Regions from separate parts of the Anaeromicrobium sediminis genome, predicted to be linked through region 2. Evidence: riboswitches for the same ligand, from Rfam matches in the RefSeq annotation. Region 2 holds a riboswitch; each other region holds the start of a gene.
The links. Region 2 has a riboswitch for cyclic di-GMP ahead of CCE28_RS18690 (HD-GYP domain-containing protein). Riboswitches for the same ligand answer to the same signal wherever they lie in the genome.
Positions count from the first base shown of each region.

Region 1 (3,287 bases), on a different contig from region 2:
ATATTGTTGATGAAAATGGAAGTATTGTTCTTCATCCTGAAGAAAAATTACTAGGCGTTTCTACGTTTCAACCTGAAAAAACCTATTTAGATCAATTTACAGATGATGAAAAAAAGAAAATGGAAGATTACATGAAAATTTGGAATGAAAATATAGAACGTTTATTTAGGTCTCCGTCAGGAAAAATATATTACAGTGGTGATTTGAAAGAAAAAGCATACGTATATTTTAACAAAATTCCTAACACACACTGGACAATCGTAAGTCGAATAGATTATGAAAAAGTGAAAACTGATAACCTTCTTTACTTAATAAAGGCTTCCAGCTTAGGATTTGTTATTTTAATAGGCATGGGAATACTTATATATTTTGTATTTACTAAAATATATGATATAGACGATTTAACAGGTGTCTATAGGAAAAATAAGCTGTTGGAAGTTTTACAAAAAGAATCTAATAGAGGGAAGAAAATTATTCTATTCATGGACATATATAATTTCTCAGCAATAAACGGAAATTACGGAAGCAAAGTGGGAAACAAGATTATTAAAGAGCTAACGAATATATTAAAAAATTATTTATATAATGATGGACTTTTGATCCACTCTAAAGCAGATGATTTTATTTTCTTATTCCACACGGAAGACTGGAACAATGCTATTCAAAAGACAGAAGTACTTAATGAAAAATTAAAAGATTTATCTATAAAAATAGATAATGTGAATATAAATATAAATGTTTTTTTAGGTTTAACAAAATTAAATCCATTAGAAATGGAAGACTTGGATACTTCTTTATTTTTAATAGAAGATACTTTAAATCAATTAAAGAAAACTAGCGAAAAGAGTTTTTTGGCGTTTCCTGACTCGCATGATCTACTTGAGATAAAAAAGCAAAGAGATAATAAAAAAGAAGAACTTATTAAAGCCATGGAGGAAGATCGAATAGTTCCATTTTTTCAACCTATATACAATATAAAGGAAGATAAGATTGAAAAATACGAAGTTCTTATGCGCATTAAGGATGGAGAAAATTATTTATCTCCATTTCCTTACATAAAAGTGGCAGAAGATAATAATTTAATAGAAAAGCTAGATTTAACAGTAATAGAAAAGGCCCTAAAATATAAGAGTGAAGTTGATCAGAAAGATGTAATTAAACTTTCCATAAATGTTTCAGGAAGAGACTTGAACGATTCAAGCTTTTTACCTAGAGTAGTTCTTTTAGCAGATGAATATAAAATAAATTACACAAATGTTGTATTTGAAATTACCGAGACACAAAATATAAAAAATTTGGACCGCTTGATTAATACAATACATTCTTTTAAGGAATTAGGATTTAAGTTTTCTATAGATGACTTTGGAACAGGATTTTCTTCTATGCAATATTTAAAGCGTATTCCAGCAGATTATTTAAAAATAGATGGGTCATTTATAAGAGATTTAAATGAAAATGAAAAGAATTTATATCTTGTAAAATCTATTGTAAGCATGGCCAAGGCGTTTGAAATGACTGCTATTGCAGAATTTGTAGAGAATGACAAAATATTAAATGTTCTAAAAGAAATAGGAATAGATTATGGACAAGGTTATCATATAGGAAAACCCTATAAATCTTTTATTTAGCTAAATAAAACATAGTTATATTATCTATGTATTAAGGTGGGAAAATAGTTAATGAATATGGGTATTTATGTGGATTGAAGATTTTCTAAGCAGTTGATATAATGAAACAAACATGACGAAAATTGTTTGATAAGGGCAAAACTGATGAAAATTAGTGACGCAAAGCTATAGGGACTAAGGTTAGAATGAAAAACTATGTCTGCCAGCTACCGAACATAGGAAGAGTCCCTGTTTCGGTATTTTCTAACGAGATGAATGGGGGAACTTTAAATGTTGAAAATGAGGAACTTTGTCAAAAATCAAGATGGTGTATCAGTGAGTATTTTTGCACTTTTGTTTATGATGTTGCTTTGTATGGTTGGTGTGGTTATAGATGGAGGTATGCTCTATGTGACAAAAACCCATCTTCAAAAAACGGCTAATGCAGCTGTTTTGTCAGGTGCACAGGAGCTAAACAATAACAATAATGAAGTTAAGTCAATTGTAAACTATATTTTAACAGCCCATAATGAACTTGAGAGTTTAGAAAAACTTGAATTTCCAGAAGATAAAAAAGTAACAATTTATTTAACTAAGGAAGTAATGACTCCCTTTTATAGATTATTTGGTGTTGAAAAGGTTCCTGTCTCAGTTAAAGCATCCGCAGCATTATTTGGTTCTACAAAGAGTTCAATATTTGATTACTTAATTTTCTCTGAAGATCCCAAAAAAACATTTTATGTTTCTGGATCAAAAAACAAATTTAATGGAAAAGTACATATTAACGGACCATCGGAAATCTCCGGTAGTGATAATCAGTTCAATGATATATATGAATATGTTGGGAAGCTTAAGAATAGTGGTGGAAATAATAAATTCCCCAATGGAAAAGAAAAATCAGTTTATATGGATATTTTGGATATAAGTAAAGATGAATATAAAGCAAATGCAACAACCGTATACAATAGAAAGAAGACCTTTTCAAATAGTAATACAAATGTAGACGGTATAATATACGTAGAAGGAGATGTTGTATTCTCTGGGGGGCATATAAGTGGAAAGGGTACAGTCTTCGCAACAGGGAATATCATATTAAGTGGATCTAACTTGAAATATAAATCTGATGATGATTCAGTTGCCTTTTATAGTTTGAAAGACATTGAAATCCCTGGTAGTGATGGAGAATTTCACGGACTTTTTTACGCGCCTAACGGAAATATTAAATTAAATGGAAGTAAAAATACTATTAAGGGATCTTTAATTGCCAAAGAATTTGAATCTATTTCCGGATCTGATTTAAACTTGGTTTACGATGGTAGATATAGGGAAACACTTTCTGAAAATCTTCAAATCAAGTTGGTCAAATAAGTTGCTCATAAATAAAGAGTGATCCAAACGTATAAATTTTTGGATCACTCTTTATTTATGGGCTTTATGAAATCTTATTGTTAATTTTTTTAATATACTCACTAAATGAGAATGCTAATTTATACTATCAATTCATTAGAAATATATGTCTGAGAATTCAATTTGTATATGTTCTTTATTGTTATTAACATGGCAGATAGCTATTTCTTTTAGAGGGTTTTCAACTAACTCTTGGTTAGGGAATTCTATGATAAATTCACTTCCATAGCCTAGTTTACTTTTTAAAGAAATTGTACCGCCTTGCAATTCAAC
Region 1 is NZ_NIBG01000016.1:40,885-44,171, forward strand. Features, by position in the region: gene CCE28_RS15635 (GGDEF domain-containing protein) at 1-1,628, shown strand, start outside; cyclic di-GMP riboswitch class I at 1,753-1,842, shown strand; gene CCE28_RS15640 (Tad domain-containing protein) at 1,899-2,975, shown strand; gene CCE28_RS15645 (sensor histidine kinase) at 3,111-3,287, opposite strand, start outside.
Region 1: linked by a shared signal. The riboswitch ahead of CCE28_RS15640 (Tad domain-containing protein) and the one ahead of CCE28_RS18690 (HD-GYP domain-containing protein) in region 2 are both predicted to bind cyclic di-GMP.

Region 2 (3,287 bases):
TTCTTTATCTGTTACACTTTCATATGTGGCCCTACCACTATCTTTATAATAGCAATGTTCTGGACCTACACCTGGATAATCAAGGCCCGCTGCTATGGAGTGCACTGGTAATATATTGCCCTCGTCATCAGATATGGCATAGCACTTAAATCCATGAATAACTCCTACTTTTCCCTTAGTTAAAGATGCTGCATGGTCATCCGTATCTAAACCTTGGCCTGCTGGTTCTACTCCTACTATATTTACTTCCTTGTCATTGTAAAAAGGATTAAACAGTCCTATGGCATTACTTCCTCCACCTACACATGCAACTATATAATCAGGCAATCTATTTTCTTTCTCTAGTATTTGGCGTCTTGCTTCTTGGCCTATGATACTTTGAAATTCCCTAACCATTACTGGATATGGATGAGGTCCTACGGCAGACCCTAATAGGTAAAAAGTATCTTCACTATTTTTTACAAAATCATTTAAAGCCTCATCTACTGCATCCTTTAAAGTCTGTCTTCCTCCCAATGCAGGTACTACCTTGGCTCCTAATAATTCCATTCTAAACACATTAAGTGCCTGTCTTTCCATATCCTTTTTACCCATATATATAATACAATCCATATTCATAAGAGCACATACAGTAGCCGTTGCCACTCCATGTTGACCTGCTCCCGTCTCTGCTATAATTCTTTTTTTACCCATCTTCTTAGCTAGAAGAACTTGCCCTATTGCGTTATTTATTTTATGGGCACCCGTATGGTTTAAATCTTCTCTCTTTAAATAAATTTTAGCTCCACCTAAAGACTCTGTAAGATTCTGTGCGTAATATAGAGGGTTTTCTCTTCCCACATACTCTTTATAGTAGTAGTTAAGATCCTTTAAAAACTCCTCATCCTTAATATATTTTAAAAATGATTCTTCAACTTCTTTTAATACTCTCTCTAAATTCTCAGGTACAAACCTTCCTCCAAATTCACCAAAATATCCATCTCTATTTTTCATAGTCAATTCCTCCAATTTAATATTTTTTCGAAGGCCTTCATAATTTTAATATTAAATAGGCGTCCCCATTTAATTAATAATCTTATTTTTTGAATTAAAAAAGTCCCCTATATGGAAATCCATATAGAGGACGAATATATCGCGGTGCCACCTCATTTTAACTATTACCTAAAAATAGGTATAAAAATAGCCATCTCTTAAGATACGGGAGTATTTTCCGATATCCGATCTCTATAACGGGAGAACCCGGGTTACCTACTATAATTTCAGTTCCCACTCCTGAGCCCATTCCAAATTCCCTCATATACCAACTCCCACCAAACGTTAGCTCTCTGAAATATAAAAAGAAAATGTACTCTTCTCAATCACAGCTTTAAATATTTATGTTGAAACCTATTATAGTTTAAACTTTTTCAAAAATCAATACTTTTTTTATTTTTTATAATATCTTTAGAAAAATAGCTCATTCATAACAAGGCCCAGTAATATGTTTCTTTAGTTTTATCATAAAATTTAATTCTTAGTACTATTGTCCTATTTTTATTATGTTTCACAAAACCTATGTAATTTAATGTAAAATAATCTGTAGTACTATTTGACTAGATAGTATTAAATCTCTGACAAAATACTTAATATGAAATGATAAAGGCACATCTATTGAAAGATAGAGTCGCAAAGCTATGGGTCTAAGGGACAGTTTGTCCTATGATCGCCAGGTTGCCAAAACATATATGAATAGTCCACATTTAAAACTCACACTTATAAGGTGAGGTATTTTCACGTGGATTAAAATACTTGGGTGTTAAGGCAATTATTATTTCATACTTGCCTTAACACCTTTTTTATATACAAAAGATATGAACGTTTTAGGAACAAATATTTTTACAGAAGGAAGGAGCATTAACAAAATGAAGCTTGCAAAATTGGACAGTAATTTAATAGGACAAAAGTTAGGTACTATAATCAAGACTCAAGACGGACAGAAGTTAATCAATAGCGGAAATAAAATTTCCCAAAAAGTATTAGAAAGATTATTAAACTATGGAATGAATTGCCTTTATATTGAAGATGAAAATACAGATTTAGAACTGGAAGAATCCATAAGTGAAGATGTACGTGTGGAAATAATAAAAAAACTTAACACAATTTATGAAAATATCTCAAAGAAAAATACATTTGATGAATATGAATTAAATCATATTGTACGAAATCATATACTCATGAATATAAATAACAAACCCATAAGCCTTCCCATTGGCAGAACTCTTAAGGGGCAAGACTTAGCTCATCATTCTTTAAATGTATGCCTCCTATGTATAATGACTGCAAATCAATATGGTTTACCCATGGATAGGGTAGAGATCCTTGCAAAGGCTGCTTTACTACACGATATTGGCAAAATACTAAAGTCTAATGATAATAGTATGAGTCATGGACAAATGGCCTATAATTTTTTAAGACATAAGACAGATTCCGTAATACTATGTAATGCCATAAGATTTCACCATGAAACTTTAGATGAGTCTGGCCCTGAAAAGCTTTCACCTAATCATCAGGGAGATTTAATTAAAATCCTTAGTTTATGCAATTACTACGAAAATTTATTAAATGACAAAAATTTAGTACAGTATGAGTGCTTTGAAAAAATTCAAGCCCTTGCCAATACAAAGTTTGATGGTAAAGTATTTGAAGCTTTCAAAAAATCCATACACATCTATCCCATTGGATTGCCTGTTAAGTTAAATACAGGAGAAGAAGGTATTGTGGCTAGACAAAATAACTCATTTCCCCTAAGACCTATTGTTAGAACAGATAAGGCAGAATACAATTTAATAAATAATTTATCTCTATTTATTAGTGAGGTTGGACTTTAAAAAAATGGGAACGGTAAATAACCGTTCCCATTATCTATTTTATTACTATATCTAAATGCTTTAACAATCCCATGGCCTCTGGCAATGAAAACTTTGCCTTTTTAATATTATTATTTGTAGGATCTATATCATATCCCTTTGCCTCTGTAAAATTAGCTTTCTTTAAAGTAGTGTTAGAAAATATGCTCTTTGAAAAAATAGCATTGCTAAAATTACATTCTTCTAAGTTAGAATCTACAAAATCACTACTACTTATTTCACATTCTTTAAAACTAGTTTTCTTTAAATTTAAGCTAGAAAAATTACAATTACTAATAATGTTTTTTTCAAAATTCATTTCTACTATGAAAGTGTCACAATAGCTAAAGTTTATACCCATTAGCTTACATTCATGAAATAAAACTCCCCTTAATCGACTTT
Region 2 is NZ_NIBG01000025.1:21,795-25,081, reverse strand. Features, by position in the region: gene trpB (tryptophan synthase subunit beta) at 1-993, opposite strand, end outside; T-box leader at 1,117-1,371, opposite strand; cyclic di-GMP riboswitch class I at 1,631-1,718, shown strand; gene CCE28_RS18690 (HD-GYP domain-containing protein) at 1,902-2,867, shown strand; gene CCE28_RS18685 (pentapeptide repeat-containing protein) at 2,902-3,287, opposite strand, start outside.

Region 3 (3,287 bases), on a different contig from region 2:
TGTAATGGTTTTTGATTAAAGTCATTTCCCATCTTCCTAAAGGATGGATTCTCACCTTCTTTTACTAGAAATTTAATTAATTCATCTAAGGTCACTGTAGGACCCTTTTCTTTTACATTTATTGCTGCACCTAGGGCTCCAAATACAGGAAACTCTTTTGGAATAATAAGGTCACCTTCTTCAAGATCTAAAATATCCTTAAGAGCCTGAATAATTCCCTCGTTATGTCCTACTCCTCCTGCAAAGATAATGGGTTTCTTAATTGGAGTCTTTTTAATAACACTACCCTTATAATTTCTTACTAGGGCATAAGCCAATCCTAACAACATATCCTCTGTCTTTATTCCCTCTTGTTGGTGATGGATAATATCTGTCTTTGCAAACACACTACATCTGCCTGCAATTCTAGGAATAGAAGTGGCTTTTTTTATATACTCAGAATAATCTTCTAACTTAAGACCTAAACGAGATACCTGTTCTTCTAGAAATGACCCTGTTCCTGCTGAACAACTTGAATTCATAGCAAATCCAATTCTTGATTTATCCCTATTTGACACATCATATATATATTTTGCACTCTGTGCTCCAATTTCTATAATAGAGCCTATATTTTCGTTTATTCCTAGGCTTCCTTCAACTAAACAATAGACTTCGTTAAACCAAAGGTCTTTATTTAATTTTTCAAATCTCTTTGCTCCTTCACCTGTAAGTCCAATATGGCTAATATTATCCTTACCATATAATTCTCCCACTTCTTCAAGTGCTTTTAATAATACTGTACCCATATCTCCCTTATGGAGAATATATCTTGTTTCTTTTATTTCATTTTTTTCATTTATAATTACTAGCTTTATAGAAGCATATCCAATATCAATTCCTAAACTATACATAATATTTCTCCTTTTGTAATATAATGGTCACTTCCGTTTTAGCAATGATTTCCTTTTTCTTTTGATATTTATTCTCATTATAGTATAAGATACATAAAATTTACGTATCCAATGATACGTTTTTGAAAAAAATTTTATGTATTATTGTAATAGTATTTATTATTTTTTACATTTTTTTACTTTATTGTAAAAAATTACTTTACCCTATGTTTTTAAGTTTTAATTTAAGTGGTTAATCCTTCTCTCAAAAGCTATTTTACTATTTATCAGCCCTCTACAAGTATCACTTTTAAATTCATTTCAAAGTCTAAATTTGTCGCAAGCAGGTCCAAAGACCTATTGTTGTATAGTTAGTTTGATTATAAAATTTAAATAAGAATCAAGTGCAACAAAAACTCGATAATGGCAAAACTGGTGAAATCCAGTGACGCAAAGCTATAGGGGCTAAGGTGTATCTTACACTATGCCAGCCAGTTACCGAAGGTGGATAGGCACTTACTATTTGGTTATCATAACCCTGTCTTTCCTTACGGTAAAGGCAGGGTTATTTTTATATGGGAGGTGAATTTTATTGAAGCTCATTAATCTAGATAATGGTCAGGTTTTAGCAGAAAAGGTTCATATGGCAAATACTTTCTTCAAAAGATTAAAAGGACTCATGTTTTCAAAAAATCTACCTTCTGATTGTGCGCTTTATATTCAACCCTGCCGAGGTATTCACACCTTTTTCATGCGTTACAGCATTGATGTGTTACATCTTGATTCTTTTGGAAAAGTTGTAGCAATAGAAGAAAATGTACAGCCTGGAAGAATTGGAAAAGTCCATCCTCATACGATGGAAATCATTGAACTTCCAGCTGGAAAAATTGAAAAAAACCAAACAAAATTGGGAAACACTATTCAATTGAGTAAAAAACAAATGTAAAAAAGGAGTGATACACATGTTAAAAAAATTAAAAGGTTTAATCACTGAAGAAAAAGGTCAAGGTATGACAGAATACGGTCTTATATTAGGAGTAATCGCAGTTGCAGTTCTTGCAGTTATTGGTTTATTCGGTACTAGCATTGAAAATATGTTTAAAGATACACTAGAGAAAGTTGAAAAACCTACATCTACAGAGTCTTAATATTTACATAAAAGGTATTGGCGTATAGATAACGGCCCCACATTAAAATGTAGGGCCATTTTTTTCAATATTCTGAAAGAGAGGTGATAGTATGTGGTTTGATCTTTTATTAGTCATAATTTTAATTATCTGTGTTGTTACAGATATAAAAGAACGAAAAATATATAACAAAGTAATCTTTCCAAGCCTTATGATTGCCTTTTTATCTCATATTCTATTAGATGGACCTAACAGCTTATATTCTTCCTTTACTGGCTTTCTTGTTGGTTTTTTAATCCTTTTGGGGCCTTATCTTTTAGGTGGAATGGGAGCTGGAGATGTAAAGCTACTTGCATTAATTGGTGCTTTGAAAGGTCCTTCCTTTGTATTTTACACAAGCATATATATGGCACTTGCAGGAGGACTCATGGCACTCATAATGCTGATTTTCCAAAAACGACTCCATGCTACCCTTAAATCTATATATTACTATATTTTCAGCTTGAAATATGGCATAAAATTACATTTATTGATCAATAACGATGACCTTTCCAACACCTATCCATACGGTACAGCCATTGCAGCAGGAGCTATGATAAATCTCCTTTTAGGAGGGGGATTGCTATTATGTTAAAAAAGGAAAATGGTCAATCTCTTGTTGAATTTGCATTGATTTTACCTATTTTATTGCTTTTATTATGTGGCATTTTGGATTTTGGAAGGGTAATGTATACATATATGCATCTCAATTTAATCACTCAAGAATCAGTACGGATAGGCGGCCTTGGAGAATCAGATACAGAAATTATAACTTTTGCTCAAAGTAATTTCAATGTGGGAGATGTAGATCTTCTTCTGATTCAAATCTCCCCTAGTGAGTCACAAAGAAAATCAGGAGATTATATTACAGTTACCCTGGAATATCCTGTTACATATGTTACCCCTTTCTTTGCAACCCTATTCCCATCTCCTTACAAAGTGATTACCGATTCTACAATTCGTATAGAATAAGGTGATATAAATGATGAATAAAATTATTTGGAAACAGGCTACCCTGAAAAATTTAAATTTTAAACATTATTCATACCCTATCAAACTAGTAAAGTAGGTGAAAATATGAAATCAAAGTTAATGCTAGTACTTGCAATTATCATGGGACTTATTACAACATTTTTATTCTATAACTATATGGAGACACTCAAAGAAGAAAAGTTATCTAATAGTAAAATGGCAACTATCCTTGTTGCAAAACAAGATATCCGCAAAAATCAGAAAATATCAAAATCCATGG
Region 3 is NZ_NIBG01000016.1:50,615-53,901, reverse strand. Features, by position in the region: gene CCE28_RS15695 (acyl-CoA dehydratase activase) at 1-890, opposite strand, end outside; cyclic di-GMP riboswitch class I at 1,285-1,372, shown strand; gene CCE28_RS15690 (DUF192 domain-containing protein) at 1,462-1,815, shown strand; gene CCE28_RS15685 (Flp family type IVb pilin) at 1,823-2,017, shown strand; gene CCE28_RS15680 (A24 family peptidase) at 2,109-2,630, shown strand; gene CCE28_RS15675 (TadE/TadG family type IV pilus assembly protein) at 2,624-3,007, shown strand; gene cpaB (Flp pilus assembly protein CpaB) at 3,113-3,287, shown strand, end outside.
Region 3: linked by a shared signal. The riboswitch ahead of CCE28_RS15690 (DUF192 domain-containing protein) and the one ahead of CCE28_RS18690 (HD-GYP domain-containing protein) in region 2 are both predicted to bind cyclic di-GMP.